DNA from 3 places in the Stutzerimonas sp. 21-1 genome. Region 1 is predicted to be linked to each of the others. Evidence: predicted binding sites of a transcription regulator. Region 1 holds the regulator's gene; each other region holds the start of a gene.
What was found. Region 1 encodes sigma-54, which starts transcription at its own class of promoters, with help from an activator protein. Its sites were predicted from a motif close to ANTGGCATNNANNTTGCTNT; they were not measured.
Positions count from the first base shown of each region.

Region 2: the regulator sigma-54 is predicted to act here: its motif matches at 6,036-6,055, upstream of AC0ZJQ_RS11415 (CmpA/NrtA family ABC transporter substrate-binding protein).
Region 3: the regulator sigma-54 is predicted to act here: its motif matches at 4,174-4,193, upstream of flgB (flagellar basal body rod protein FlgB).

Region 1 covers NZ_CM150500.1:868,500-878,777, forward strand. Annotated here, with positions in the region: gene AC0ZJQ_RS04170 (YhdP family protein) at 1-462, shown strand, start outside; gene AC0ZJQ_RS04175 (carbon-nitrogen hydrolase family protein) at 520-1,365, shown strand; gene tldD (metalloprotease TldD) at 1,368-2,810, shown strand; gene yjgA (ribosome biogenesis factor YjgA) at 2,847-3,368, opposite strand; gene pmbA (metalloprotease PmbA) at 3,475-4,821, shown strand; gene AC0ZJQ_RS04195 (HPr family phosphocarrier protein) at 4,914-5,186, opposite strand; gene rapZ (RNase adapter RapZ) at 5,200-6,057, opposite strand; gene ptsN (PTS IIA-like nitrogen regulatory protein PtsN) at 6,058-6,522, opposite strand; gene hpf (ribosome hibernation-promoting factor, HPF/YfiA family) at 6,531-6,839, opposite strand; gene AC0ZJQ_RS04215 (RNA polymerase factor sigma-54) at 6,914-8,419, opposite strand; gene lptB (LPS export ABC transporter ATP-binding protein) at 8,574-9,299, opposite strand; gene lptA (lipopolysaccharide transport periplasmic protein LptA) at 9,299-9,844, opposite strand; gene lptC (LPS export ABC transporter periplasmic protein LptC) at 9,831-10,278, opposite strand, start outside.
Region 2 covers NZ_CM150500.1:2,350,530-2,360,807, forward strand. Annotated here, with positions in the region: gene AC0ZJQ_RS11385 (AAA family ATPase) at 1-203, shown strand, start outside; gene AC0ZJQ_RS11390 (DUF58 domain-containing protein) at 205-1,164, shown strand; gene AC0ZJQ_RS11395 (DUF4381 domain-containing protein) at 1,161-1,661, shown strand; gene AC0ZJQ_RS11400 (vWA domain-containing protein) at 1,654-2,673, shown strand; gene AC0ZJQ_RS11405 (VWA domain-containing protein) at 2,670-4,385, shown strand; gene AC0ZJQ_RS11410 (BatD family protein) at 4,382-6,004, shown strand; gene AC0ZJQ_RS11415 (CmpA/NrtA family ABC transporter substrate-binding protein) at 6,114-7,334, shown strand; gene AC0ZJQ_RS11420 (ANTAR domain-containing response regulator) at 7,334-7,924, shown strand; gene AC0ZJQ_RS11425 (1-phosphofructokinase family hexose kinase) at 7,941-8,885, opposite strand; gene AC0ZJQ_RS11430 (MFS transporter) at 9,247-10,278, shown strand, end outside.
Region 3 covers NZ_CM150500.1:2,843,190-2,853,467, forward strand. Annotated here, with positions in the region: gene flgF (flagellar basal-body rod protein FlgF) at 21-761, opposite strand; gene AC0ZJQ_RS13755 (flagellar hook protein FlgE) at 959-2,545, opposite strand; gene flgD (flagellar hook assembly protein FlgD) at 2,576-3,259, opposite strand; gene flgC (flagellar basal body rod protein FlgC) at 3,272-3,715, opposite strand; gene flgB (flagellar basal body rod protein FlgB) at 3,727-4,131, opposite strand; gene cheR (protein-glutamate O-methyltransferase CheR) at 4,324-5,148, opposite strand; gene AC0ZJQ_RS13780 (chemotaxis protein CheV) at 5,185-6,117, opposite strand; gene flgA (flagellar basal body P-ring formation chaperone FlgA) at 6,200-6,964, shown strand; gene flgM (flagellar biosynthesis anti-sigma factor FlgM) at 7,084-7,413, shown strand; gene AC0ZJQ_RS13795 (flagellar protein FlgN) at 7,444-7,914, shown strand; gene AC0ZJQ_RS13800 (flagellar brake protein) at 7,978-8,727, shown strand; tRNA gene AC0ZJQ_RS13805 (tRNA-Arg) at 8,820-8,896, opposite strand; gene AC0ZJQ_RS13810 (hypothetical protein) at 9,119-9,325, shown strand; gene AC0ZJQ_RS13815 (PA3371 family protein) at 9,364-9,549, shown strand; gene AC0ZJQ_RS13820 (Arc family DNA-binding protein) at 9,771-10,097, shown strand; gene mgtE (magnesium transporter) at 10,195-10,278, opposite strand, start outside.

The DNA of each region.
Region 1 (10,278 bases):
CAGTTCGTCGAAGTCGAAGGGAGCGCGCAGGCGTTGCGGGTGTTCGGTCTGCTCAACTTCAACTCGATCGGTCGGCGGCTGCGCCTGGATTTCTCCGATCTGTTCGGCAAGGGGTTGAGTTACGACCGCATGGGCGGCGAGCTGCAGGCCAGCGACGGAATCTACCGCACCCGCGAGCCGATAACCGTGACCGGGCCATCGAGCAATCTCGAACTCAATGGCACGCTGGATATGGTGAATGACCGCATCGATGCGAAGCTGCTGGTCACGCTGCCGGTGAGCAACAACCTGCCGCTGGCGGCGTTGATCGTCGGCGCGCCGGCGGTCGGCGGCGCGTTGTTCGTGGTCGACAAGCTGCTGGGCGACAAGGTTGCCCGGTTCGCCAGCGTTCAGTACAACGTCGAGGGTCCCTGGCAGTCGCCGCAGATCAGCTTCGACAAGCCCTTCGAAAAGCCCAATTGAGGTGGCGGCGCGTTAGCGTCGCCGCCGGTTCTTCTCCGCATGATCGGTGTACCTGCCATGTCGCTCGCAGTCATTCAGATGGTCAGCCAGGCCGATGTCGAGGCCAACCTGCTCAGCGCGCGGGTTCTGCTCGAACAGGCCGCAGCAGCCGGCGCGCGGCTGGCGGTGCTGCCGGAAAACTTCGCGGCGATGGGCCGTAGCGATCTGCCGGCGCTCGGCCGTGCCGAGGCGGCAGGCGAGGGGCCGATCCTGCCGTGGTTGAAACAGACCGCGCGCGACCTCAGGTTATGGATTGTGGCTGGAACACTGCCGTTGCCGCCGGACGATCAGCCGCAGGCCCGGCCACACGCCTGTTCGCTGTTGTTCGACGAGCATGGGCAACGGGTTGCACGTTACGACAAGCTGCACCTGTTCGATGTGGACGTCCCGGATAATCGCGGTCGCTACCGTGAGTCGGACGACTACGCGTCGGGCGATGGGCTGGTAGTGGTCGATACGCCGCTCGGGCGGCTGGGGATGACAGTCTGTTACGACCTGCGCTTTCCCGAGCTGTATACGGCGCTGCGGCTGGCCGGCGCCGAGCTGGTCAGCGTGCCCTCGGCGTTCACCGCAGTGACCGGCGCGGCGCACTGGCAAACGCTGGTACGTGCGCGGGCCATCGAGACGCAGTGCTATATGCTGGCCGCGGCGCAGGGTGGTGCTCATCCCGGCGGCCGCCTGACCCACGGTCATTCGTCTATCGTTGACCCGTGGGGGCGCATCCTGTGCGAGCAGGCCGATGGCGAGGCTGCCTTGACGGCCCGGCGCGATGCCGCGGAGCAATTGGCCATCCGCCAGCGCATGCCGCTGACCGGCCACCGACGATTTGAAGTGCCGCGCCTGGTCGCGGCGAGTTTGGAGTGACTATGAGTGAACTGCTGTTGCCCGCCGTCGAGCGGCTTCTGACTCCCGGCGGCCTGGGCATTGACGACCTGCCTGCGCTGCTGGGGGAACTCGCCGGGCCGGGTATCGACGCGGCCGATCTGTATTTTCAGGACCAGGTCAGCGAGTCCTGGGTGCTGGAGGACGGCATCGTCAAGGAGGGCGGCTTCCACCTGGAGCAGGGCGTTGGTGTTCGCGCGTTGTCCGGCGAGAAGACCGGCTTCGCCTACAGCAATGCGATCACCGCCGAGGCGCTGCGCCAGGCGGCGCAGGCGGCCCGTTCGATTGCCCGTAGCGGTCAGCAGGGCAGCGTACGGGTGCTGTCGAGGGCGGCCTTTGCGCCGCTGTACAGCCAGGAGAATCCGCTGGACGGGTTGAGCCGGGCGGAAAAGGTCGAGCTGCTCAAGCGCATCGATGTCGCCACGCGAGCGCTCGACCCGCGCATCAAGCAGGTCACGGTGAGCCTGGCGGGCGTTTGGGAACATATTCTGGTTGCCGGCATGGATGGCGGCATGGCGGCCGATGTCAGGCCGCTGGTGCGTTTCAACGTCAGCGTGATCGTCGAACAGAACGGCCGCCGCGAGCGGGGCGGCCAGGGTGGCGGTGGACGGCTGGGCTACCAGTATTTCCTCAGCGAGGACCGCGCGATGGGCTATGCGCGCGAGGCGTTGCGCCAGGCGCTGGTTAATCTCGAGGCACAGCCGGCACCTGCCGGCAGCTTGCCGGTGGTGCTCGGGCCGGGCTGGTCCGGCGTGCTGCTGCACGAGGCGGTCGGCCACGGGCTGGAGGGCGACTTCAACCGCAAGGGCAGTTCGGCCTACAGCGGGCGTATCGGTCAACAGGTGGCTTCGAAGCTGTGCACCATCGTCGACGACGGTACCCTGGCCGATCGGCGCGGCTCGCTCAGCGTGGATGACGAGGGTACGCCGACGCAGTGCACCACGCTGATCGAGAACGGCGTGCTCAAGGGCTACATCCAGGACAAGCTGAATGCGCGCCTGATGGGTGTCGCGCCTACCGGCAACGGCCGCCGCGAGTCCTACGCGCACCTGCCGATGCCGCGCATGACCAACACCTATATGCTGGCCGGCGAGAGCGATCCCGAGGAGATCATCCGTTCGGTCAAGCGCGGCCTCTACTGCGCCAGTCTTGGTGGCGGCCAGGTGGATATCACCAGCGGCAAGTTCGTGTTCTCCACCAGCGAGGCTTATCTGATCGAAGATGGGCGGATCACTGCGCCAGTCAAAGGTGCGACGCTGATCGGCAACGGCCCGGAGGTGATGACGCGGGTGTCGATGGTCGGCAACGACCTGGCGCTGGACAGTGGCGTCGGCACCTGTGGCAAGGATGGCCAGTCGGTGCCAGTGGGCGTCGGTCAGCCGACGCTGAAGATCGACGAGATCACCGTCGGCGGAACGGGCGCCTGAAGCCGCTGGAGGCGGCAGGAAGGCGTGCGGTCTGGCTTATTTCAGGCCGCGCTTGGTTTCATCGAGGTCGCGGATGTATTTGAAGATCTTGCGACTCGCCGCCGGCGGTTTGTTGCGCGCGGCTTCATGCTGGGCATGGCGGATCAGGCCGCGCAGGTGCTGGCGATCGGTGTCGGGGTAATCGGTGACGAAGGCTTCCAGCGTTTCGTCGTTGCCGGCGATCAGGCGATCGCGCCAGCGCTCCAGGGCATGAAAGCGTTCGTTGTACTGGCGGGTGGAGGCGTCGAGTTGGTCGACCAGAGCCAGAATGGCGTCGATGTCCTGTCCACGCATCAGCTTGCCGATGTATTGGATGTGGCGTTTGCGGGCGATGTGTGCGGTGTGTTTGGGCGCGTCGGCGAGTGCCTTGCGCAGCGCGTCGCTCAGCGGCAGGCGTTCGATCAGGTCGGGCTTGAGCGTGGTCAGGCGTTCGCCCAGTTCCTGCAGCGCATGCAGCTCGCGTTTGACCTGGGATTTGCTCTTCTCGTCGAAAACGCCGTCGTCGGAGTATTCAGGCATGGGGATGGTCCATTGGGAAATGCCGCCATGATAACAGCAGCCTTGCCGGGCCGGCTCTGCCGTCGGCGGGCTGGGTCACGATCGAATGCGGGGCATGGGAGTTCTTATGAGTGAAGTAGAAGGCATCGGTCCGCAGGTCGAGCCGGGCTTGCGCGAGAAAGTCGAGCGCATCATCGAGGAAGCGCGTCGGCAGGGTGCCAGCGCCAGCGAGGTGTCGGTGTCGATGGAGCAGGGGCTGTCGACCACCGTGCGCCAGGGCGAGGTTGAAACCGTCGAGTTCAATCGCGACCAGGGCTTCGGTATTACGCTCTACGTCGGTCAGCGCAAGGGCTCGGCGAGCACCACGGGCAGCGGCGACGCAGCCATTCGCGAAACAGTGGCTGCTGCGCTGGCCATTGCGCGGCATGCGTCCGAAGACGAATTCGCCGGGCTTGCCGACGCGGCGCTGATGGCGCGCGAGCTCCCGGACCTGGACCTGTTCCATCCCTGGTCGGTTTCCCCCGAACAGGCGATCGAAACGGCGCTGCGCTGCGAGGAGGCGGCGTTCGCAGTCGATCCGCGCATCCGCAATGCCGACGGTACCAGCCTCAATACCCATCAAGGCTGCCGCGCCTACGGCAACAGCAACGGCTTCATCGGCAGTTATTGCAGCACGCGCCACAGCCTGAGTTGCGTGATGATTGCCGAGCATGCCGGGCAGATGCAGCGCGACTACTACTACGACGTCAGCCGTCGCGCCGATACATTGGCCGATCCGCTGAGCATCGGGCGCCGCGCCGCCGAGCGTGCGGTCAGACGCCTGGGGGCACGACCGGTGCCGACGTGCGAGGTGCCGGTGCTGTTCGCGGCCGATCTGGCGACCGGGCTGTTCGGTCACTTTCTCGCCGCGATCTCCGGCAGCAACCTCTACCGCAAGGCGTCCTATCTGGAGAACGCCCTGGGGCAGACGCTTTTTCCCGAGTGGCTCAGTCTGGACGAGCGTCCGCACCTCGCTCAGGCGCTGGGCAGTGCCTCCTATGATGGCGATGGCCTGGCGACCTATGCCAAGCCCTTTGTGGAGAACGGCCAGCTGATCTCCTATGTGCTGGGGACCTATTCCGGGCGCAAGTTAGGATTGCCGAGCACCGCCAATGCGGGCGGCGTGCATAACCTGTTCGTCAGTCACGGCGAGGAAGACCAGGCCGCGCTGCTGCGGCGCATGGGGCGTGGCCTGCTGGTGACCGAACTGATGGGGCAGGGGCTGAATCTGGTGACCGGTGATTATTCGCGTGGTGCCGGCGGTTACTGGGTGGAGAACGGCGAAATCCAGTTCCCGGTACAGGAGGTCACCATCGCCGGCAACCTGCGCGACATGTTCCGCCAGATCGTTGCCGTCGGCTGCGATACCGAGACTCGCAGCAACATCCGCACCGGCTCGGTGCTTATCGAGCGGATGACGGTCGCGGGGAAATAGAGAGGGCGTCACGGGCGTCCTGACGACAAGGCGCCATGGTGTGGAATCTGGGCGGCGAGCAGGAATAATTCCGCTCGCCGGGGCGCCAGGCGCTATTCGCCTTCCTCGAAATAATCTTCGATTAGTGCGATCAGTGCGGCCAGGGCGGCCTCGTCTTCGTCACCCTCGGTCTGCAGATGCAGGGCGGTGCCCTTGCTGGCAGCCAGCATCATGACCGCCATGATGTTCTTGCCATCCACCAGAGTGTCCGGGCAGCGTCCGACGCGAATGCTGCATGGATAACGATTAGCTACGCCGACGAACTTGGCGGCCGCGCGAGCGTGCAGGCCGAGCTTGTTGATGATGGTGACGTCGCGGGCGGGCATGGGGCTGTTCGTCCTAGGCTATGTCGCGGTGGCGGACCTGCAGATTCTTCAAGGGCGCCTTGAGCGCCTGGCCCAGGCGTTCGGCCAAATAAACGGAGCGGTGATGACCGCCGGTGCAGCCGATGGCGACCGTGACATAGGCACGATTGCTGGCGGCGAAGCGGGGCAGCCACTTGCTCAGGTAGCCGTGAATGTCCTGGAACATCTCGTCAACGTCCGGCTGCGCGGACAGATAGTCGATGACCGGTTGATCGAGACCGGAATAGTCACGCAGCTCAGCTTTCCAGTAAGGGTTCGGCAGGCAGCGCACGTCGAACACCAGATCCGCATCTACCGGCATGCCACGTTTGAAACCGAACGATTCGATGAGAAAAGCGGTGCCGGGCTCGGGTTGGTTGAGCAGGCGCAGTTTGAGCGTGTCGCGCAGCTGATAGAGATTCAGGTGCGTGGTGTCGATCTTGAGGTCGGCATGGTCGATGATCGCAGCGAGCAGCAGCTCTTCGTCGCGGATCGCCTCGGCCAGCGAACGCTTGTCGTTGGTCAGCGGGTGACGCCGGCGAGTCTCCGAGAAGCGTTTGAGCAGGGTTTCGTCATCGGCATCGAGGTAGATCACGTCGCACTGGATATGACGGGACCGTACTTCGTCGAGCAGTTCGGGGAAGCGCTTGAGCTGGCTCGGCAAATTGCGTGCATCGATGGATACGGCGACCTGCGGTTGCAGCAGCTCGGTGTGGAGTAGGGCACGTTCGGCCAGCTCAGGGAGCAGGCCGGCCGGGAGGTTGTCGATGCAGTAGAAGCCGTTGTCCTCCAGAGCGTCGAGGGCGGTGCTTTTTCCCGATCCGGAGCGGCCGCTGACGATAATCAGGCGCATCTACTGGCCGTTTTGCACATCGACCACGACCTGATAAAGGTCGTCGTTGGTGGGGGCTTCACGCAGGCGCTGGCGGACGTCTTCGCGGTCGAGCATGCTGGCAATCTGGCGCAGCAATTCGAGATGTTCATCCGTCGCCGCTTGCGGTACCAGCAAAACGAATAACAGATCGACCGGGGCGCCATCGATGGCGTCGAAATCCACCGGTGCTTCCAGACGCAGCACGGCGCTGAGCGGCGAATTGCAGCCCGCCATGCGGCAGTGCGGAATGGCTATGCCATTGCCGAAACCGGTGGAGCCGAGTTTTTCGCGGGCGATCAGGCTCTCGAAGATGGCCTGTGCATCGAGGTCGGGCAGGTCCTGCGCGATCACCTTGGCGATCTGCTCGAGGACGCGTTTCTTGCTGCCGCCTGGGACGTTCACCAAGGAACGCCCAGGGGTCAGGATGGATTCCAGTCGGATCATGATGCGAGTCAGCGAGCCACTACGCCCTGGGTGTGGTCGAGCTGCTTTTCCTTGTGCTTGATCAGCTGGCGATCGAGCTTGTCGACCAGCAGATCGATGGCGGCATACATATCTTCGTGTTCGGCGTTGGCCACCACTTCGCGACCGGCGATGTGCAGTGTGCCCTCGGCCTTCTGCTTGAGCTTCTCGACCTGCAGGATCACCTGGATGCTGATGATGCGATCGAAGTGGCGGGACAGCCGCTCGAATTTCTCCTCGACATAGCTACGCAGGGCGTCAGTTACTTCCAGATGAAGACCGCTGATGTTGATTTGCATACTGCTTCTCCTAATTGCCTGCTGCGAAGGTGGCCGGTACAGGACCTGCCGCCGAAACATTCAACCTGGCCGCACTATAGTCGCTTGCGTTCGCTTGAGGGAGCGATGCCAAGCGATTCACGGTATTTGGCGATTGTGCGACGGGCAACCTGGATGCCCTGTGCCTCCAGTAGACCAGCGATCTTACTGTCACTCAATGGCTTTTTGGGGTTTTCCGCGGCGACCAGTTTCTTGATGATCGCGCGAATCGCGGTGGACGAGCATTCGCCGCCTTCGGCCGTACTGACGTGGCTGGAGAAGAAGTATTTCAGCTCGTAAATACCCCGCGGCGTGTGCATGTATTTCTGCGTGGTCACGCGCGAGATGGTTGATTCGTGCATGCCTACCGCCTCGGCGATGTCGTGCAGCACAAGGGGTTTCATCGCTTCGTCGCCGTGATCGAGAAAACCGCGCTGATGTTCGACGATTTGCGTGGCGACCTTCATCAGCGTCTCGTTGCGGCTGAGCAGGCTCTTGATGAACCAGCGCGCTTCCTGCAGCTGGTTGCGCATGAAGGTGTTATCGGCACTGGAGTCAGCGCGTTTGACGAAGCCGGCGTATTGCGCGTTGACACGCAGGCGCGGCATGGCGTCCTGGTTCAGCTCCACCAGCCAGCGGTCGTTGTGCTTGCGCACGATCACGTCTGGCACCACATATTCTGGCTCGCTGGCCTCGATCTGCGAGCCGGGGCGGGGGTTGAGACTCTGTACCAGCTCGATCACCTGGCGCAGCTCGTCTTCCTTGAGCTTCATCCTGCGCATCAGCAGGCTGTAGTCGCGATTACCCAACACATCAAGGTAATTGCTCACCAGTTGCTTAGCCTGTTCCAGCCAGGCGGTCTGTTCGGGCAGTTGGCGCAGTTGCAGCAGCAGGCATTCGCTAAGGTTGCGGGCACCGATGCCGGCAGGTTCGAACTGCTGGATACGGTGGAGCACCACTTCGATCTCGTCGAGCTCGACCTCAAGCTCGGGATCCAGCGACTCGAGCACCTCTTCCAGACTTTCTTCCAGATAGCCCTGGTCATTGATGCAGTCGATCAGGGTCGTGGCGATCAGCCGGTCGGTATCGCTCATCGGCGCCAGGTTGAGCTGCCAGAGCAGATGGCTTTGCAGGCTGACGCCGCTGGAGGTGCGGGTGGTGAAATCCCAATCGTCATCGTCGTTGCTTGGCAGGCTGCTGGCGCTGGTCTGGTAGATGTCTTCCCAGGCAGTGTCGACGGGCAGTTCGCTAGGAATGCGCTCGCCCCAGTCGCCTTCTTCCAGGTTGTCGGCGTTATGCGTGGGTTCTTCGTAAAGATTGTCGCTGCTCGTCTGGCTGGCCGAGGGGCCTTCACCGTTCTGATCGGCGGCTTCAGCCATGGGGTCGGCGTGACTGAAGTCGTCGCCATCCTCCTCGCGTTCGAGCATCGGGTTGGAATCCAGAGCTTCCTGGATTTCCTGCTGCAGATCCAGCGTGGAAAGCTGCAGCAGTCGTATGGCTTGTTGCAGCTGCGGCGTCATCGTCAGCTGCTGGCCCATCTTCAGGACTAGCGATGGTTTCATGGCAGAGGACTTCGAACCTTATGTGCCGGCGCAACCGCGCCCGTTCCCAATAGGCGCTAGGCGCCGAATGAAAGCAAATTATATGCCTGCCAGCGAAGCCTTTGCCTAGGCCAGAAATGTTGGGTCACGCAAAAAAACCGACGTGCCGGACCGCTCACAGGCGGAATTCGTGGCCCAGGTAGACTTCCTTGACCAGCTGGTTGGCCAGGATGGTTTCGGCGTCGCCCTCGGCTATCAGCTGGCCGTCATTGACGATATAGGCCGTTTCGCAGATATCCAGAGTTTCGCGGACATTGTGGTCGGTGATCAGGACGCCGATGCCCTTGGCCTTGAGGTGGTGGATGATTTGCTTGATATCGCCCACGGAGATCGGGTCGACGCCGGCGAAAGGTTCGTCCAGCAGGATGAACTTGGGCGCCGTGGCCAGGGCGCGGGCAATTTCTACCCGGCGTCGTTCGCCGCCGGACAGGCTCATGCCGAGGCTGTCGCGAATATGGCTGATGTGAAATTCCTGCAACAGTGCTTCGAGCGCTTGTTGGCGGCCGGCTCGATCGAGATCCTTGCGCGTCTCCAGGATGGCCATGATGTTGTCCGCCACCGAAAGCTTGCGGAAGATCGAGGCTTCCTGCGGCAGGTAGCCGATACCGGCGCGGGCGCGACCATGCATGGGCAGGTGAGTGACGTCCTGCTGGTCGATCAGCACACGCCCCTGATCGGCACCCACGAGGCCGACGATCATGTAGAAACAGGTGGTCTTGCCGGCACCGTTGGGGCCAAGCAGGCCGACGATTTGCCCGCTCTCGATCGATAGGCTGACGTCGCGCACGACCTGGCGGCTCTTGTAGCTCTTGGCGAGGTGCTGCGCTTTAAGTACGGCCATTACTGCGCCTGCTCCGCCGGCTGCTCTTTCTTGCGTGGCTGGATGACCATGTCAATGCGTGGCTGTGGCGTGGTCACCGCGGTGTTGGTGGCGCGGCCGGCGTTGACGATCTGTCGCTGGGTGTCATAGACGATCTTCTCGCCCTCGAAGGTATTGCCTTCCTGCACCACTTTGGCTTGGTCGATCAACACGATGCGCTCGTTCGCCGCGAAATACTGGATGGTCAGGCCGTAGGCCTTGACGATCTCCTTGTCGACCGCCGGCTTCTGCTCATAGTAGGCAGGCTTGCCGATGGAGGTGAAGACCTCGACATCGCCGTTGCCGTCCTGGGTGATGGTCACGGTATCGCCGGTGATCTTCATCGTGCCTTGGGTGATCACCACGTCGCCGCGATAGACGGCCACGCCCTGCTGGTCGTCCAGTTCGGCCGTGTCGGCCTGAACGCGAATCGGCTGGTTGCGGTCTTCTGGCAGCGCCGAGGCAGTGGTACCAAGCAACAATGCGCTCAAACCGAGCAGGAGGGGGAGGGTCTTAACGCAGCTCATGCTTGCCTCTTACATTGGACAGCAGGTGCATCCTGCCATCATCCAGATACGCTTTCATTCCCGTGGCCGTCGTGACGCCATTGGCGGCCTCGATTCTAACGGCTTGCCGGGTTTCGGCATAATCCTTCTCGGGCCAGACCGTCATCCGGCTGGTGGTGAGGATGGTGGGGCGGCCCTTGGCGTCAGTACGCTCCACGCGAACCTGATCGATCAGCTCGACTTCGCTGCCGCCGGCGGCAACCTCGCCGCGCTCGCTGCGAACATGCCAGGGCAGTTCCGTGCCGCGGTAGGCATACAGGTCGGGGCGCGTCAGCAGACTGACGTCGCTGGCCTTGAGGTGCTCCATCTTGTCCGCGGTCAGCTCGTAGTGACGCTTGCCATCCGGCTGGAACTGCACGGTGCGGGCGTTGAGTACGTAGAAATCGATTGGCGAT
Region 2 (10,278 bases), 1.5 Mb from region 1:
CGCGCGGCTCGATCTCGCTCGACCGTTGCGCGCGGGCGCATGCCTGGCTGGCCGGACGCGATTTCGTCAGCCCGGAAGACATCCAGGCCATGCTCTTCGATGTGTTGCGCCACCGCCTGATCCTCTCGTTCGAGGCCGAAGCCGCCGGCATCGACCAGGACCGCGTGCTGCAACGCATTCTCGACGTGGTCGCGGTCGCCTGAAATGCACCCGGCCGCGCAGCCCTCCGCGCCGCCGGCCGAAACCGGCGTGCGCACCAGCCTGAAAGCCCTTATCGACCTGCGCCATCGCGTGCGCGAGGTGCCGCTGTTCTCTACGCCGCACCGGCGCAGCCCGCTGGTCGGCCTGCATCACTCCAAGCTGCGCGGGCGCGGCGTGGACTTCGATCAGGTGCGCGTCTACCAGGCCGGCGACGACGTGCGCACCATCGACTGGCGCGTCACCGCGCGCACCCAGGAGCCCCACACCAAGCTGTTCCACGAGGAGCGCGAGCGGCCCATCTACCTGTTGGTCGAACAGAGCCGCCGGCTGTTCTTCGGTAGCGCGCGGGTGTTCAAGTCGGTGCTTGCCGCCGAGGCCGCCAGCCTGATCGGCTGGGCCGCGCTGCTGCACAACGACCGGGTTGGCGGGCTGGTGTTCGGTAACGCCGAGCACCACGAGATCAAACCGCGGCGCAACAAGCAGAGCCTGCTGCAACTGCTCGACCGCCTGGCCCGCGCCAACGGCCGGCTCGACAGCGATACGCCCATCGAAGCGGATGCCTTCGGCCTGGCCCTGCGCCGCGCGCGGGAGGTGCTGCGTCCGGGCAGCCTGGCGGTAATCCTGTGCGACGAACGCACCCTGACCGACACCGCCGAGCAGCAGCTCAGCCTGCTGGCGCGGCACGTCGATCTGCTGCTGCTGCCGGTCTTCGATCCGCTCGACCATGCCCTCCCCGCCGCCGGCCTGCTGCGCTTCGCCGAGCGCGGCGCGCGACTGGAGCTGGACACCCACGACGCCACGCTGCGCCAGACCTATCGTCAGCTGGGTGAGGCGCGCGGCGCTCGCTGGCAGCGCCTGGCCGACCGGCTGCGCGTACCGCTGATGCCGCTCGACACGCAGCGCGACCCGGTCGAACAACTGCGCGAGCACCTCAGCGTGCAGCACGCCGGGGCACACGCATGAACCCGCTCGATCCACTCGCACCGCCGATCCTGCCGGCGGCGATTTCTTGGTGGCCGCCGGCACCGGGCTGGTGGCTGCTGGCGCTGCTGTTGATCGGCACTTTTGCCGGTCTGTGGCACCAGCGCTACCGTCTGTTGCAGCGGGTGCGCCCGCGCCGCGCACCCGCCGAAGCGCCGCTGGACCCGCAGCGCCAGGCCGCGCTGCTCGAACTGGCCAAGCTCATCAAGCCCTACGGCGGGCAGCCCGCCAGCCACTGGCTGCAACAGCTCAACGCCCTGCTCAAGCGGCTGTGCCGCACGCGCTACCCGGACAACCACCCACATACGCTCAGCGGCCGCGCCTGGCTGGCGTTTCTCGACAGCCGCTGCCCGGCCGCCGGCCTGACCCGCTGGATGGTGCTGGTCGAAGGCTCCTACCGCGCCGAATGCCGGCTCGACGACAAGGCCATCGACGGGCTGGAACAAGCCGTCGAGATCTGGATTCGCAAGCATGTTTGAGCTGGCCTGGCCGTGGATGCTGCTGCTGTTGCCGCTGCCCTGGCTGCTGCGCTGGCTGCTGCCCGCGGCCGACAGCGGCGAAGCGGCGCTCAAGGTGAGTTTTCTCGCCGAGCTGGAAACCCTGTCCGGCCGCCGCGCACGGGTCGCGCTGCCGGCGTGGCGTCAGCAGCTGCCCTACCTGACGATCTGGCTGCTGCTGCTGTTCGCCGCCGCCCGCCCGCAATGGCTCGGTGAGCCGCTGCCGCTGCCCACCAGCGGGCGCGACCTGCTGCTGGCAGTGGACGTTTCCGGCTCGATGGATTACCCCGACATGCAATGGCAGGACGAGCAAATCAGCCGTCTGGAGCTGGTCAAGCTGCTGCTCGGCGACTTCATCGAGGCCCGCCACGGTGATCGCGTCGGGCTGATCCTGTTCGGCAGCAAGGCCTATCTGCAATCGCCGCTGACCTTCGACCGACGCACCGTGCGCACCTGGCTGGACGAAGCGGTGGTCGGCATCGCCGGCAGCAACACCGCCATCGGCGACGCCATCGGCCTGGCCGTCAAGCGCCTGCGCGAGCGCCCCGCGCACAGCCGGGTACTGGTGCTGATCACCGATGGCGCCAACAACGGCGGCGAGATCGCGCCATTGATCGCGGCACAGCTGGCTGCCGATGAGCAGGTGAAGATTCACACCATCGGTATCGGTGCCGACGCCGAGGAAGGCGGCGTGCTCAGTCGCTTCGGCTTCAATCCCGGACTGGAGCTGGACGAAGCGACCCTGCAGGCCATCGCCGAGCGCACCGGAGGTCGCTATTTCCGTGCGCGTTCGAGCGCCGAGCTGCAAGTCATCGGCGATACCCTCGATCATCTCGAACCAGCGGCGCAGCAGCCGGCCCGCGCCCGCATCGCCCAGCCGCTGTACGCCTGGCCGCTCAGCGCAGCGCTGTTGATCAGCCTGCTCCTGGTCGCCGCCGATCTCTGGCAGGCGCCGCTGCAACGCCTCGCCGCGGCTCTGGAGCGACGTCGATGAGCGCGTTCTGGCCGCATCTGCTAAGGCCTTTCTGGCTGCTGATCGTACCGCTGCTGATCTGGCTGCTGTGGCGGCTCTGGCACCGCCAGCGGCAGATCGGCCGCTGGCAGCGCCTGCTTCCCGAGGCGTTCCACGCCGCGCTGCTGACCCGCGGTCGCCTGCGCAACAGCCGCCTGCCCTGGGTCGCCCTCGGGCTGGCCTGGCTGCTGGCCTGCCTGGCCCTGCTCGGGCCGAGCTGGCAGCGCCTGGAGCAACCCAGCCTGAAACGCGCCGATCCGCTGGTGGTGCTGCTCGAAACGACGCCCGCCATGCTCGCCGCCGACAGCCCGCCATCACGCCTGGAACAGGCCAAACGCAAGCTGCTCGACCTGATCGAAAGCCGCCCCGACGCGCAGACGGCCGTGGTCGTCTATGCCGGCAGCGCACACACGCTGGTGCCGCTGTCCGACGATCTGGCCACCACCACCAACCTGCTGAACGTGCTGAGCCCTGCATTGATGCCCGAACCTGGACGACGCGCCGATCTGGCCGTGGCACAAGGCCTGGCACTGCTCGAACAGGGCGCCCAGGGCCGCGGGCGACTGCTGCTGATGACCAGCGCGATCGACGATGCGGCGCAGCAACACATCGCCGAACTGCTGGGCGGGCGCGGCGAGCGCCTGGCGATCCTCGGCATCGGCAGCGAACAGGGCGCGCCGATCGCCGGCGAGGACGGCAGTTTCCTCAAGGACGAACACGGCGCCATCCTCATCCCGCGGCTGGACAACGCCGGCCTGCGCCGCTTCGCCGCCGAACTGGGGGCCCGCTACCAGCAGGCGCGCCTGGACGATGCCGACCTGCACAACCTCGGCCTGCTGGAGGCCAGCGGCGGCATGCTCAAGCAGGACGAAACCACCCGCCTGGATGCCTGGCTCGACCAGGGCTACTGGCTGCTGCTGCCGCTGCTGCTGCTCGCCGCCTGCGCAGGGCGCCGCGGCTGGCTGTTCTGCCTGCCGCTCCTGCTGCTGCAGCCGCAGCCGGCCAGTGCCCTGGAGTTCACCGACCTCTGGCTGCGCCCGGATCAGCAGGGCCAGCGTCTGCTGCAGGCGCAGCGACCGGCCGAGGCCGCCGAACGCTTCGAGGACCCGCGCTGGCAGGGCATCGCGCTCTACCGCGCCGGTGACTACGCGGCAGCCGCCGAACGCTTCGCCACTGGTGACAGCGCCAGCGATCACTACAACCGCGGCAATGCGCTGGCACGCAGCGAGCAGCTGGAGGCCGCCCTCGAAGCCTACGAACAGGCGCTGGAGCGGCAACCCGACCTGGCGCCGGCACAGCGCAACAAGGCGCTGGTCGAAGAACTGTTGCGCCAGCGCCAGCAGGAGTCAGCACCCGAGCAGCCGCAAGCCGGCGAGCAACCCGGTGCCACAACACCGCCGCCGCCCACCGCGCAGACCAGCCCCACCACGCCGGACACCACGCAGCCGGCAACGCCGTCGCCCAACGCCGAACCGGGCGCCAGCGAAGCACCCGCCAACGCGTCGCAGGCCAGCGAACCGCCGCCAGCCGAGGCGGATACCGAGGCCCCCGCAACGCCGCTCGAAGACCTACCGGCCCGTGAGCGCCAGCAGGCGATGGAGCAGTGGCTACGGCAGATTCCGGACAATCCGGGCGAGCTGCTGCGCCGCAAATTCCTTTACGAACAACGCAAGCGCCAGGAACTGAATCGATGATCCGCCTGATGGCCTTTGTACTGCTCGCTCTCCTGGCTGTCCCGAGCCACGCCGCGGACCTGCACGCCAGTGTCGATCGCACGCAGCTGAGCCTCGATGAAACCCTCGAACTGACCCTCGAGGTGCGCAACGCCACGGTCTTCGGCAAGCCCGACCTGCAGCCGCTGGACGAGCTGTTCGAGGTTTTCGATACCCGCCAGCTCAACAGCCTGTCCAACGTTCAGGGCGAAACCCGCTCGACCACCCGCTGGCTCACCACCCTGCGCCCCCGGCGCAGCGGCCAGCTGGTCATCCCGCCGCTGCAACTGGGCGAGCTACGCAGCCAGCCGATCACGCTGTTGGTAAAGGATTCGGGCAACACGGATGACGGCGACCAGCTGGCACCGATCTTCATCGACGCCAGCCTCGACCGCGACAGCGTCTACGTGCAGGCGCAGGTGATCCTCACCCTGCGCATCTTCCACTCCGTGTCGCTGTACGACGACAGCAACCTGTCGCCCTTGCAGATGCCGAACGCGCGGGTGGAGCGCCTCGGCGAGCCACGCACCTACGAGAAGACCATCAACGGCCTGCGCCACGGCGTGATCGAGATCCGTTATGCGCTGTTCCCGCAGCAAAGCGGCGATCTGCTGATTCCCAGCCAGCTGTTCAGCGCCACCACCGTCGCCAGCGGCAGTTCCCTGCTCGGCCCGCGTCCGGGCAAGGCCACCCAGGTCAAGTCGCCGAGCATCCCGCTGCACGTCAAGCCCAGGCCCGCCAGCTATCCGGCTGACGCCCCCTGGCTGCCGGCCACCCGTGTAACCCTGGTGGAAGCCTGGAGCCCGGAGCCGGATCAGGCCATGCATGGCGAAGCCCTGACCCGCAGCCTGCTGCTCAAGGCCGAAGGTCTGTCCGGCGCGCAGCTGCCGTCCGTCGGTACCGCGCGTATCGCCGGCCTGCGCCGCTATCCGGACCAGCCCAACCTCGCCGACGAGGTCGACAGCAACGGCCTGATCGGCAGCCGCGAGGAACGCGAGGCGCTGGTTCCGACCGGCAGCGGCGAGCTGCGGCTGCCAGCCATCGAAGTGGTCTGGTGGAACACCCTGGAGGACCGTCTCGAACGCACCACGCTCGCCGCGCGCACCCTGCAGGTCGCGCCCAACGCCAACCTCGACCAACCGCCGCTGGAACCGCGGCCGGCCGGCACACGCACCCGTCCGCGCGCACTGCTCTGGCCGTGGCAACTGAGTACCGCGCTGTTCGCGCTCACCACCGCACTCGGCTTCGCGCTGTGGTGGCGTGCACGGCGCCAGCCGGCCGTACGCACCCTGCAGCCCGGGCCCACCCCCCGCAGCCTGCTGGATGACCTGCGTCGGGCCTGCCAGGCCAACGACACCCAGGCCACCCGCCAGGCGCTGGACGCCTGGGCGCGGCAGCAACCGGAAACCCTCGCCGATATGGCGGCGCGCTTCGTGCCGCTGTCCGATGCGCTCGACGGCCTCAATGGCGCCCTGTACAGCGAAACCGGCCAGCGCTGGCAAGGCGACGCGCTCTGGCAGGCGATCCAGACCCTGCCGCCGGCGCAGACACCCGCCGCCGAGCAGGAACCCGGCGTGCTGCCGCCTCTGTACCCGCGCTGACCTCCCCGCCGGTGTGCCTGGCCGCAGCGGCCCTGGCATATCGCTTGCTACGGAGCTGACCGAAGCCGGTGCGAACTGCGTGCCGGCCCGTACCGACAAGGTCGCCCGCATGCCCGCAACGCCCCGCCCACCGCGCCATGACGCCCTCGCCTGGGTCGCCGGAAGCGATGCTCCGGAGAAAAGCAGCATCAACCTCGGCTTCATGGCGCTGACCGATGCCGCCTCGCTGATCGTCGCTGCCACCCAGGGCTTCGCCCAGCCGTTCGGGCTGACACTCAACCTGCGCCGCCAGCATTCCTGGGCCGGACTGCGCGACAAGCTGCTCGACGGCGAGCTGGATGCCGCCCACGGCCTCTACGGCCTGATCTACGCCGTGCATCTGGGCATCGGTGGCAGTGCGCCGGTGGACATGGCTGTGCTCATGGGGCTGGCGCAGAACGGCCAGAGCATCAGTCTGTCGATGCCGCTCAAGGAAGCCGGCGTGACCGATGCCGAAGCGCTGCACCGCTGCGTGCGCCAAAGCGGTGCACGCCTGACCTTCGCCCAGACCTTCCCCACCGGCACCCACGCGTTGTGGCTGTATTACTGGCTCGCCGCCCACGGCATCCATCCGCTGCGCGACGTGCGCACCCTGGTGGTTCCGCCGGCCCAGATGGTGGGCTACCTGCGCCACGGTCGCATCGACGGCTTCTGCGCGGGCGAACCCTGGGGCGCGCAGGCTGTGGCCGAACAGACCGGGTTCACCCTCGCAACCAGCCAGTCGATCTGGGCGGATCACCCGGAAAAGGTCCTCGGCTGCACCCGTGCGTTCGTCGAGCAATACCCCAATACCGCCCGCGCGCTGATCATGGCGGTACTCGCCGCCAGCCGTTTCATCGAGCGCAACGACGAGAATCGCCGCAGCACCGCGCAGCTGATCGCCGCCCGCGACTATGTCGACGCACCGCTGACGGCCATCGCGCCGCGCTTTCTCGGGCATTACTGCGACGGCCTCGGCAACGCCTGGCAGGACGCGCATCCGCTGCGCTTCTTCGCCGACGGCGCAGTGAACATGCCGTTTCATTCCGACGGGGTCTGGTTCATGACCCAGCTGCGCCGCTGGGGCCTGCTGCGGCATGACCCGGATTACCACGCCGTGGCCTGCGCCGTGCAGCAGACCGCGCTGTATCGGGACGCCGCCGGTGCGTTGGGTGTTGCCGTTCCTGCTACGTCGAATCGCAGTAGCCTGCTGCTGGGCGACAGCCATTGGGACGGCAGCGATCCGGCCGCCTATGCCCGCAGCTTCGCCCTGCATGCGCTGGCCGACGATACTTCGGGAGGTAGCCGCTGATGCAGAGCGAAGTACTGCGCATCCTGCTGGTCGACGATACGCCGAAGAAGGTCGGGCGCTTGCGCAGTGCGCTGGTCGACGCCGGCTTCGAGGTCATCGACGCCTGCAGCTCGATCATCGACCTGCCCGAACGCGTCGAGGCCGTGCGCCCGGACGTGGTGCTGATCGATACCGACTCCCCCGGCCGCGACGTGATGGAACAGGTGGTGCTGGTCAGCCGCGATCGCCCGCGGCCGATCGTGCTGTTCACCGACGACGACGACCCAAATGCCATGCGCCAGGCCATCGGTGCCGGGGTCAGCGCCTATATCGTCGAGGGCATCCACGCGCGGCGACTGAAGCCAATTCTCGACGTGGCGATGGCGCGCTTCGAGAGTGACCAGGCGCTGCGCGCCCAGCTGCATGCCCGCGATCAGCAGCTGGCCGAGCGCAAGCGCATCGAGCTGGCCAAGGGCTTGCTGATGAAGCTGCGCGAATGCAACGAGGAGGAGGCCTACACGCTGATGCGGCGCCAGGCCATGAGCCGCCAGCAGAAGCTGATCCAGGTGGCCGAACAGATCATCGCGATGAACGAACTGCTCGGCCACTGAGCGGCAGGCGGCGGGCTCACGCGCTGGCGTCGACCGGCCGCCCGGCGAACAGCCGCTCGACATCCGTGCGCAGGCAGAGCTGGGTGCCCGGACGCATCACCGTCGCCGCGCCGGCCGCCGCGCCGAAACGCACGGCCGCACCCAGCTCATAGCCTTGCGCCAGGGCATGCACGATGGCGCCCAGCATGCTGTCGCCAGCACCTACCGCGCTGACCACCGGCACCGCCGGTGAAGGCAGGCGTTCGAGCCGGTCGCCACAGGCGAACAACGCGCCCTGCGCCCCCAGCGACAGCACGATGATCTCGGCGGCACCACGCTGGATCAGCTCACGCAGCGCCGCCGCCTGCGCCGCCTCGCTTTCCAGCGGCCGGCCCATGAGACCGGCGAGTTCGTTCAGGCTCGGCTTGATCAGGTAAGCGCCACCGCGCCGCGCGGCGTAGGCCAGCGGCTCGCCGGACAGATCGATCACCAGCCGCGCGCCGATCTGCCGCGCCAGCGCCAGCAGTTCATCGAAGAACGCCGGCTCGATGCCAGGCGTGAAGCTGCCGCTGACCACCAGATAGCCCGGCGCAGGATGCAGCCCGCGCAACGCGGCCAGGCAGCCCAGGCGCTCCTGCTCGCCGAGCACCGGGCCGGGCAGCACGAAGCGGTACTGCAGCCCGGTTTCCTGCTCGTCGACGGTGAAGCTCTCGCGGGTGTCGCCGGCGATCGCCACCGGCAGATGCGCCAGGCCGATGTCGTCCAGCGCGCGGCGCAGCAGATCGCCGAACGGGCCGCCGGCGGGATAGACGGCCAGCGAGTCGCCCCCGAGGATGCGCACCACCCGCGCCACGTTGATGCCGCCGCCACCGGGGTCGTGACGCGGATGCGCGCAGCGCAGCTTCTCGGTGGGCAGCACCCGTGCCGTGCTGACAGCCAGGTCCATCGCCGGGTTGAGGGTCAGCGTGGCGATACGCGTCATCGTTCACTCCTTGCGGCTTGCAGTCGCTTTGCGGCAAGCCTACCAGCAGCCCGGCACCGTGCGTCAGCGCCCCGATTTGCACCCAGCATGCGCCATAAGCGCGCGTCGGCCACGCAAACCGGCCACCAGCGTTGCCCGCACGCCGCGCCACAGCACGCTCCAGCGCTTGGCACGCTTTCTGCTCAACGCTCTGCAACGGTAACCAACGGCGGCTACCGACCCCGACAAAGGCGTCGCATCACCCTGTTCCGGCAGGTGTGCTGCGGCGCCTTTGTCGTTTCCGCCCCGCTGTCGGGGCCACGAAGCAACCGCCTCATGCGCGACGGCAGCGCCGCCGCGCCTTCCGAACTGGAGCCGAACGATGAACACGAGTTTCTGGAAAGCCGGCCATGCGCCGACCCTGTTTGCCGCCTTCCTCTACTTCGACCTGAGCTTTATGGTCTGGTACGTGCTGGGCCCGCTCGGCGTGCAGATCGCCGCGGACCTGGGCCTGACCACCCAGCAACGTGCCTTCATGGTCGCCACGCCGATTCTTTCCGGCGCGGTGCTGCGCCTGATGCTCGGCATGCTGGCCGACCGCACCTCGCCCAAGAGCGCCGGCCTGCTGGGCCAGATCGTGGTGATCGGCGCACTGCTAGTGGCCTGGCTGCAAGGCATCCGCAGCTACGAGCAGGCTTTGCTGCTCGGTCTGTTCCTCGGCATGGCCGGCGCTTCGTTCGCCGTGGCGCTGCCGCTGGCCTCGCAGTGGTATCCGCCGCAACACCAGGGCAAGGCGATGGGCATCGCCGGCGCAGGCAACTCGGGCACCGTGCTGGCGGCGCTGTTCGCGCCGGTGCTGGCGTCGATGTTCGGTTGGAACAATGTGTTCGGCCTGGCGCTGATCCCGCTGGTGCTGACGCTCGGTATCTTTGCCAGCGTGGCGAAAAACGCGCCCAACCGGCCCAAAGCGAAATCCGTCGCCGACTACCTGAAGGCGCTGGGCGACCGCGACAGTTGGTGGTTCATGTTCTTCTACAGCGTGACCTTCGGCGGCTTCCTCGGCCTGGCCAGCACCCTCCCCGGCTACTTTCACGACCAGTACGCCTTCGACCCGGTGAAGGCCGGTTACTACACCGCCGCCTGTGTGTTCGCTGGCAGCCTGCTGCGCCCGCTCGGCGGTGCCCTGGCCGACCGCATCGGCGGCATCCGCGCACTGCTGGTGATGTACACCGTGGCGTCGATCTGTATCGCCGCGGTGGGCTTCAACCTGCCCAGTGCCACGGCTGCGCTGGCGCTGTTCGTGGTCGCCATGCTCAGCCTCGGCGCCGGCAACGGTGCGGTGTTCCAGCTGGTGCCGCAGCGTTTTCACAAGGAGATCGGTGTGATGACCGGGCTGGTCGGCATGGCCGGCGGT
Region 3 (10,278 bases), 2.0 Mb from region 1:
GCGGACGCGACGCGCTGGTGTTAGCTGATTTGCAGGACGCGAGCCATCGCAGCCGCATCATCCTCGGCGGTGCGCATCATCTTCACGTGCAGTTCGAACTGGCGCGACAGCGCCAGCATGGATGTCATTTCGGCCACCGCATTCACGTTGCTCGCCTCGAGGAAACCCGAGGTCACGCGCACGCCTGCGTCAGCCTCCACGGGCTGGCCGTCCTTCATGCGGATCAGGCCATCCGTCCCCTTCTCCAGCTGCTGCGGATCGGGATTGACCAGTTTCAGGCGATCGACGGTGACGACTACGTTCGGGTCTTCGCCCAGCGCGCGGATACTGATGGTGCCGTCCTGACCGATGTCGACCTTTTCCTCGGGCGGAATGGCGATCGGCCCGCCGTTGCCCATCACCGGCATGCCATCGGCGGTACGCAGCACGCCGAGCACATCGATGCTCAGGCTGCCGGTGCGCACGTAGGCTTCACCACCATCGGGCGCCTGCACCGCAATCCAGCCCTCGCCTTCGATGGCGACGTCCAGGTCGCGCCCGGTTTCCTGCAGCGCGCCGGCGGTAAAGTCCGTCCCCGGGCGCTCGGTCATCGCGTAGACGCGCGCCGGGAAACTGTCGCCGAACACCTGCATCGAACGCGCCTGCTCGAAATCCCGCCGAAATCCGGTGGTGGAGATGTTCGCCAGGTTGTTCGCATGGGCCTGCTGTGCCCGCGCGTTCTGGCTGGCGCCGGTCATGGCCACGTAGAGCATCTTGTCCATCAGCAAACTCCAAGACGCGAGATTGACACTCGCCGTTCTGTTGGCATTGAGATAGCAAGGCGCGTGCCACCACACCCAAGACCACCCAAGCCACTGAATCGAAAGCGTTTTCCAGAAACGACGAAGGCCCTTGCGGGCCTTCGATCGAGGAAACGGCGGAATCCTGCCGGTGGCGGCAAGGCGCTTGCCGCTCAGCCTCAGCGCAGATTGATGATGGTCTGGGTGATTGCGCTTTCCGTCTCGATGGTCTTGGCGTTCGCCTGATAGTTACGCTGGGCGACGATCAGGTTGACCAGCTGATCGGACAGCTCGACGTTGGAGTCTTCCAGCGCACCGGCCTGCAGCGCACCGAGGGTGCCGGACATCGGCGTTCCCACCACCGGCTCACCGGATTCGAACGACTGCACCCACTGCGTCTTGCCCACCGGGGTCAGGCCCTGCACGTTGGCGAAGTTGGCCAGCACAATCTGGCCCTGCACCTTGGACTGGCCGTTGGTGTAGCGCGCAAAGATCACGCCGGTGTCGTCGATCTCCAGCCCGGCCAGCTCGCCGGTGGTGTAACCGTCCTGCGCGACATTGTTCACCGCAAAGGTGCTGGCGTACTGCGAGGACTTGGAGAAATCGAGGACGATGCCGCCTGGATTGGCCAGGGCGCCGTTGGCAGACCAGGTAGCTGGACTACCACCGTCGGAAATCGCCGGGATCCAACCGCCAGCGGGAGGGTTGCCAGTGGCGGAATTCAGCGTCACCTTCAGGTCCGGCGAAACGCTGAACAGCCCGGAGCCACCGTTATCGATGCCGGTCAGCGCACCGGAGGAATTGAACGACAGCCCCATGACGTAAGGCTGCGGCGGCTGCTGCGCCGGGTTAGCAGGATTGCGCCCATCGATCAGCACCTTCATGTCCCAGGTGTTGGCACTCGTCTTGACGAAATACTGCGTCATGACATGCGCATTACCCTGCGAATCGTAGATGTTCAGCGAAGTCGAGCTGTTGTAGGTCGTGGGGTCGGTTGGATCGAACGTCGCATTCGCAGCGGTCAACGCCGCAGTCACGTTCGCCGGCAGCGCTTTCGCGGCATCTCCCGCGGCCTGGGCATTAGCTATATTCGTCGCATCAACCAGTGCTGCAGCGCGAGCGGCATCGGCTGCCGCCGTATCGCCCGACACAGCAAACTCGGCATCGTAAGCAGCCTGTCCGGCCGCGGTCAGCGAGTTGTTATAGGCCGCGTCATAGAACGGCTGCACTTCGGCATCGTACGCAGCCTGCCAGGTTGTCGGCGATTTCTGCGTCGAGTTCAGGTTGAACGCCGTGGTGATCTGGCTGGTCGCCTTCGGAGCCTGGTTGGTGGTCTGCACCTGCAGGTCGCCGACCACGCCGCTCTGCAGATTGCCGTTCGCATCGACCGGATAGCCCTGCAGCTTGTAGCCGAAGTTATCGACCAGGAAACCAGTGCGATCGGTGCCGAAGTAGCCCGCGCGGGTATAGCTCATGGCGCCGTTGTTACTGACCTGGAAGAAGCCGTTGCCGTTGATCGCCAGGTCCAGCGCGTTCTGTGTGTAGTTGATGTTGCCCTGGTTGAACTGCTGGGAAATGTTCGACATCAGCACCCCGCTGCCTTGCGGGTTCTTGCCAGTGCCCATGACGGACGCGGCGTACACATCGGAAAACTCCGCGCGCGACTGCTTGAAGCCGACCGTTCCGGCGTTGGCGATGTTGTTGCCGGTAACGTTGAGATCCTTGCTCGCGGCACGCAGGCCGCTAAGACCGATATTGAAGGACATTGAATCGCTCCTTTCGCCGAGTGCCGGCGGTTATTGTCCGATGACCTGGACCTGGGAAAGCCCGATGCTGCCGATACCGGCCAGGTTGAGCATCAGCTCCCCGCCGTTCTGCCCGAGCGTGACGCTGTCCACGTTGGCCGGAAGCAGGGTGTACAGCCCCTTGGTTTCGCCGTCGTAGGTAGCCTGCGCCTCGAACTTGTAGGTGCCGGGCGGCAAGGTTTTGCCGCTGGCATCCTTGCCGTCCCACATGAAGGAGACATTGCCGGCCTGCTGCTGCCCGAGGTTGACGCGACTGACCGAAGCGCCGGTGCTGTCGTAGATGTTGACGAATACGTTGCTGCTCGACGTTGGCAGTACCAGGCTGGCTTTGAAGGTTTCGCTGGTGTCGACCACCGCCTTGTCGGTCGGCACGATGACCTTGCGCCCTACCAGCGACGAGGCCTGCAACGCTTGCGACGACTGGTAGCCGGAGAGGATGGTCTCCATGCTGGAATTCAGTTTTTCGACGCCCTCGACGGTGCTGAACTGCGCCAGCTGGCCGATGAACTCGCCGTTCTCCTGCGGCTCCAGCGGATTCTGGTTGTTCATCTGCGCGACCAGCAGTTCGAGGAACTCGTTCTTGCCGAGCTCTTCGCCCTTGACCTCACGGTCCTTGCCGAACTGGTACTGATCCAGTATCGAGCCGGTACCGCCAACGCCGCTTGTTGTGCTCATCAAAAGGCTCCCTTACTGACCCAGTGTCAGCACTTTCTGCAGCATGGTCTTGGCCGTGTTCATCAGCTCGGCGTTGGTCTGGAACGCGCGGCTGGCGGAAATCATGTCGGCCATCTCCTCCACCACATTGACGTTCGGGTAGTAGACGTAGCCCTTGTCGTCGGCCGCCGGGTGATTGGGCTCGTAACGGGCCTGCAGCTCGCTCTGGTCCTCGACCACACCAAGCACCTGCACACCGACGCCGGCCTGGTCCTGATCGGCGAACAGTGACTCGTTCGGCGCGCCGCTGGCCTGCTGCAGCATGGTGGCGAACACTGGGTGGCGAGCCCGGTAGGTCTCATCGACGCTGGACGACACCGTCTCGGCGTTGGCGATATTGCTGGAGATAGTGTTGAGGCGCGTGCTTTGCGCACTCATGCCACTACCAGCGATGTTGAAGACATTACTCAGGGACATGGCTGGACTCCTTATTCGCCACGCAGGGCGCTCATTAGCCCGCGGAACTTACTGTTGAGCAACGTGAAGCTCGCCTGAAAATCGACGGCGTTCTGCGCGTAGTTGGATTGCTCGATCTGCAGATCGACGGTGTTCTGATCGAGCGAGGCATGCGCCGGCGTGCGAAAGCGCAACGAAGGATCGGCGATCTCCAGTCCTTCGGCGGCGATGTGCCGGGCGTCGGTGGTACGCGTGGCGAAGCTGCCCTCACCGCGTGCGGCCTGCGCCGCCAAAACGGCGCCGAAGTCTAGATCACGCGCCTTATAGTTGGGCGTATCGGCGTTGGCGATGTTGTTGGCCAGCACCTCGGCACGCTGCGCACGAAAACCAAGCGCCTTCTCGTGAATGCCGAGTGCCTTGTCGAAACTGATGCTCATGGATCTGGACCTCTGCCGGATACAAGTCTGCTGGCGCAAACTTGAGCAAAGCCCATGCCATCTATTCAACAGATTGATTTATAAGGACTTATTTCGAGCGACGCCAGTTTAGGCGTCAAAAGCGGCAAGGCTTTACCGCTGGGTTGCCGCGTACCGTCATGATGCATGACGGTTTTCTGCCGCCGCCAAAGGCTATCGCGCCTGATAAATGATGCCCGGGCTGCACTGAACCATCTGATACAGCTCAGGCAAGCCGTTGAGCGCCTCGGAAGCGCCGAGGAACAAGTAACCGCCGGGCTTGAGCGTCGCATGAATACGGCGAAGGATGTCTTTCTTCACGTCGGCGGAAAAGTAGATCAGTACGTTACGGCAGAACACGATGTCGAACTTGCCCAGCGCGGCATAGCTGTCGAGCAGGTTCTGTGTCCGGAACTCGACGCGTGCGCGAATAGGTGGTTTGACCACCCAACGCCCCGGCGCGGCAACATCGAAGTAGCGCTGCAGACGCTCGCTGGACAAGCCGCGGGCGATGGCCAGGCCGTCATACTCGGCCGCCTTGCTGGCCGCCAGCATGGTTCCGGACAATTCGGTGGCGACGATCTGCACACCCAGCCGCGGCTGGCTCGGGTTCGCCCGCTCGAACTCATCGATACTCATCGACAGCGAATAAGGCTCCTGCCCCGAGGAGCAGGCAGCCGACCAGATCCGCAGCCGCTGGCCCGCACCACTCTTGAGCAGCTCGGGCAGCACTCGGTTCTTGAGCACCTCAAAGGGATAGGTGTCGCGAAACCACAGGGTTTCGTTGGTCGTCATGGCATCGACGACCTGCTCGCGCAGGCCCGAGCGCGGCATGCTCTGAATCTTTCTGACCAACTCACCAAGCGAGCTGATGTGCTGTTGCTCCATCAGCTTGTTCAGTCGACTGGAGACCAGATACTGCTTGTTGCTGCCCAGCAGGATGCCGCACGTCTTTTCAAGAAATACCCGGAACTGCTCGAAATCCTGATCGCCTGACACTAATTGCTCCCGCCCTGGTAATGAGAGGTCATGGCCTCAGTTTCGGTCCGCACGTTTTATCCGCTCCGCCACGCGGGTGGCCAGATCGTCCGGCTGGAATTTGGCAAGAAAATCGTTCGCGCCAACCCGCTTGACCATGTTCTGGTTGAATACCCCCGATAGCGAGGTATGCAAAAGGATATGCATGTCCTGCATACGCGGGTCGTGACGCACCTCAGTAGTCAGGGTATAGCCATCCATTTCCGGCATTTCAATATCGGAAATCATCATCATGAACTCATCGGCCGGACGTCGCCCCTCATCGGCCATTGCCTTCAGATAGTTCAGCGCCTGACGCCCGTCATTGAGCGCTACCACCTCTACGCCCAGATTCTGCAGACAGCGGATGATCTGCTTTCGCGCGACGGAGGAGTCGTCGACGATCAGCACGCGACACGACCCGGCACGGGCCTGCACATCGGCATCGATGACAGCGGCCGAAACCGTTTCTGAAACCGGCGCGGCTTCGGCCAGAACCTTTTCCACGTCGATGATTTCGACCATCTGCCCGTCGAAATGCGTCACTGCCGTGAGGTAATGATCGCGTCCGGCCCCCTTGGGCGGCGGGAGGATTTCCTCCCAGTTCATGTTCACGATGCGCTCGACTGATCGCACCAAGAAACCAAGAGTCCGGTTGTTGTACTCGGTGATGATGGTAAAGCAGCTCTGCAGATCGTCGAGCGCGGGCTTGCCGATCGCCAACGCCAGATCGAGGATCGGCAACGTATTGCCACGGATATTGGCGACACCGCGGACGACAGCGGTCGAGCGCGGCATGACGGTCAGACGCGGGCACTGTAGAACTTCTTTCACCTTGAACACGTTGATGCCGTACAACTGCGCGCCATCGAGGCGGAACAACAGCAGCTCCAGACGGTTCTGCCCCACCAACTGGGTTCTCTGGTTAACCGAATCCAATACTCCGGCCATGCCGTCATCCTCTTGCGTTAGCAGCAGCGCTGCCTAAAGCCAAACGGGCTTGATGGGCACGCCCCTTGCTTCGGATCGAGCCATGAATGCTCAACCGACATTATTTCGACACGCCGCCAAAACGACGCGCAGCCGCCTCGCCATCTTTGCGTGTCTGGCCCTGCTCAGTGCCTCTGCTCTAGCGGAGCAGATGCCGACTCTGTCACATCCTGACCAGCTTATCGACGAGACTCGAAAGTTTCTTGAGCAGGCGACGACGGACTATCTGCGACGTAGCGACATCGCGGGCCGTCACGAAATCGAAGTGAATCGCCTGGACCCTCGCCTGCGCCTGGCCAGTTGCGACAAGCCACTCACCTTTAAGCTCGAGAGCCCTGCGCAACCGATCGGTCGCGTCACGGTTCGCGTCAGTTGCGAAGGCAGCTCGCCGTGGTCACTGTTCGTTCCTGGCCAGGTTCGCCTGTTTCGGGATGTCATCATCGCCGCACGCCCACTCAGGCGCGACAGCACCCTCAGCGCCACCGACGTATACCTGGCCGAACGGGATGTGTCGTTGCTCAACCAGGGCTATCTGACGTCGCTCGACCAGGTGTTGGGCAACAAGCTGACGCGCCCGGTTCAACTCGATCAGGCGCTCGCGCCTACCCTTCTGCAGCTCGCCGAGGTGGTACGCAAGGGCGATCAGGTAGTCATCACCGCGCGCAGCGGAGGCATCAACGTCCGCATGCCCGGTGAAGCGCTGTCCGACGGTGCACCCGGCACGCAGATCCGTGTAAAGAACCTGCGCTCGGGACGAGTCGTCAAAGCTCGGGTCGCTGGCCCCGGGCAGGTTGAGGTGGCCATGTAGCGGAGCTTCCCGCTGCATGTGCGAGACACGGCCATGACGATGGTGGATAAAAAAGCTAAAGTTCTTCCGGACGTTGCCGAAAACCGGGCAAGCGTCCTGATTCCTTCGAGGTTTGCATCATGGTCATCGACTTCAACCGGCCCAACAGCGCTCTCGGGTCGACCGCTACGCGTAGCGGCACCGTTCAAGGCAACGAACGCCCCACGGCGCAGCCGGCTAGCGGCGACACCGCACCAGTCAGCGGCAACACTACGGCTCCGGCTGGCGAATCCGTACAACTGAGCCCCGAAGCCCAGCGCCTGCAGCAGGCCATGGACAAGCTCAATGAACAGCCGACCGTAGATCAGGAGCGCGTGGCCAAACTGCGGCAAGCCATCGCCGACGGCAGCTATCAGGTCGACAGCCAGCGCGTCGCCTCCAAGCTGCTGGCGTTTGAAACCCAACGCTAAGGCGACTCAGCGCCCTTTTCCGAGCCAGACATGCAAGACGAAGCCCTGCTCCAGCAACTCAATGGCGATATCGACATCGCCCAGCAATTACTTGAGCTCGCCGAGCAGGAATTTCAGGCGCTAAGTGAACGTGATCTGGCGAAGCTGGAAGGCATACTCTCGCAGACGCAACCACTGCTTGCACTACTCGGACAGCATGGCGGCCTGCGCAGCCAGTGGCTGAGCGAACAAGGGCTGAGCTCGGATCGTGCCGGCCTGCAACAACTCGCCGCGAAGACCCCACTAGGCCCCCGCATTCTTGAGCAGGCCGATTCACTCGAGGCTGCCTTGAATGCCTGCCGCGCAGCCAACGAGCGTAACGGCCGACTGATTCGCGCCAATCGCGCAGCCGTCGGCAGCATGCTGGAGATTCTGCAAGGCAGTAACGCGACGCCGGACCTGTACGACAACCGGGGCGGCACGGCCAAGACCACTCAACAAAGGCCTCTCAGCCAGGCCTGATCCCCCCACACGGACGCGCGGGCATGACCGTTCGCGACGTAGCTGCGCTGAGAGACTTGGAACGTGGCAAATCCTTTCATTGAAGAAGCTGGCCCACAACCACCCAAGCTGCTGACCTCGCCCCTGGAAATTCATGCGAGCCTAAAACCGCTGCTCGATAACCGCAGCCCGGTGATGATTCGCTTCGACGAGCGCAACCAGCGCTACCAGAGCTTTCTGATCGAACTGGACCGCGAGAAAGGCTGGCTTGCGCTAGATGAACTGATCCCCAATGACGGCGAGCGCCTACTACTTCAGGGTGAAGCTTTTCACCTGGAAGCGTTCGACGAAGGCGTGAGAATAGCCTGGAGCAATTCCCAGCCGGTCCATCCGAGCGAGATGGATGGCGCACGCTGCTATTGGGTTCCGATCCCCACAGAGCTGACCTATCACCAGCGCCGCAACGCCTATCGCGCGCCGCTGCAAGGCGCGCCTATTGTCACCACGCTGGGCGGCAACAGGCTTCGCAACAGCCTAGAAGGCAAGCTTCTCGACATCTCCGCCACCGGCTGCAAGGTGAGTTTCAAAGGCGATGTACAAAGCCGGCTGCAGACCGGCCAGGTATACGAACAGCTCTCCGTACGCCTCCCGAGCGGCACGGTGCAGTCTGCTGCGGAACTTCGCCACGTCGCATACGACGAAAAACTCGACCTGACCTTCTGCGGATTGAGCTTCTACCGCATCAACGGTCTTACCCAGCGAAATGTCGAGCGCTTTGTCTATCAACTGCAGCGCGAAGCACGCCGTAATCAGTCGGAAGATGGGCTCGACTGAGCCGATATCCCGCCCAGCAGGACGCCAGCAGCGCTCCGGCACGAGAGTCTCGATCAAGGCAGGAAAGTAGCGAAGCAGCGCTACTTGAAGGCTGGCGTCCCAGGCGAGGTTCGAACTCACAACCTTCCCCTTAGGAGGGGGATGCTCTATCCAATTGAGCTACTGGGACGTGCGCGCGGCATGTTAGCGAGCCGAGCCGTTTTTGTCATGCCAGGTCGCCCATCAGCCTGCATGCAAAATGCAATTCCGATTTTTAGAATCATGCATTCTGCAATACGATACCTTCCACAACGTACGCTATCTTATTGATTCTAAAGTGATTTTTTTTAACAAATCATTGGCATGACGCGTGCTTCCTTTTGGAATAACCCATCAGCGAAGGATACGCATCATGTGGAAAATGATTTGCCTGCTCGGCACGACGCTCGCACTCAATGCAGCCATGACACACCCGCCGGCGGAACACAGCACCGATTTCAGAACAGCGAATGCAGCGCAGCCAGGCATGCCGGGCCTCGAAGCACCTGCCGCACGCGCTCTCAACATGAGCGGAGCCGGCCCAACGAGCCTCAGTCAACCACAGCGATGGATCTTCTGATCCGATTTAGCGACCGACTAAAACTAGAGGGAGCTGCAATGTCCAACTTCGCCATCTTCTGTCTACTTATTGGGGCGATCTTCGGCGCATTTCTGATCATCGAGCCACAAGTTGCCAAAGGCTGGTACATCGCCGCGCAGGCAGGACTGGTTATTTGCGGCCTGGCGTTTATAGGTGCCATGTTGATTGGGCGACGCATCAAGTTTGATCCCGTGCTGCGTTGACTGCGCCCGGCTCGCGATTGTCCGGGGTGCGGCCGATCACAATCAGCGCACACTAATAGCAAAATGCCTTTACCCGCTTCGCATAACCGCCGTACAATTGGCGCCACCAACCCGTCCCAAAAGTTTTTCTACGCAAACGGAACAGCGCGGGACGGCGGTTGTCAGACCAATGACCTTTCACGGCAATAAGCCACCACGCCAACCTGACTAACCGGTTTATTATGCGCCCTATGAAGCAGGCAGTTTATTCCAGCCGAACGGCTGACAAATTCGTGGTTCGACTGCCCGACGGCATGCGTGAGCGCATTGCCGACGTCGCGCGCAACCACCACCGCAGCATGAACTCCGAGATCATTGCGCGCCTGGAGCAGAGCCTCCTGCAGGAAGGCGCATTAGATGACGATCTGAGCATGCGCCTGGACAGCCCCGAACTGTCGATTCACGAGCGTGAGCTGCTACAGCGCTTCCGCCAGCTCACGCATCGCCAACAGAATGCCCTGATTGCTCTGATCGCTCAGGACGCGGAGCTGGCTAAAGAAGAAGCCTGAGCACCAGCAGCCACAAGCCGGTCTTGTCAGTTTCGATGAGTGCCAAAAAATCCGATACCCCACAGGGCATCGGATTTTTTATTGCTACACGCCAGGGCTAGAGAAGGAAAACTGTCGCCAAACCTAGAAAGATGAAAAAACCACCGCTGTCGGTCATGGCCGTGATCATCACACTGGCCCC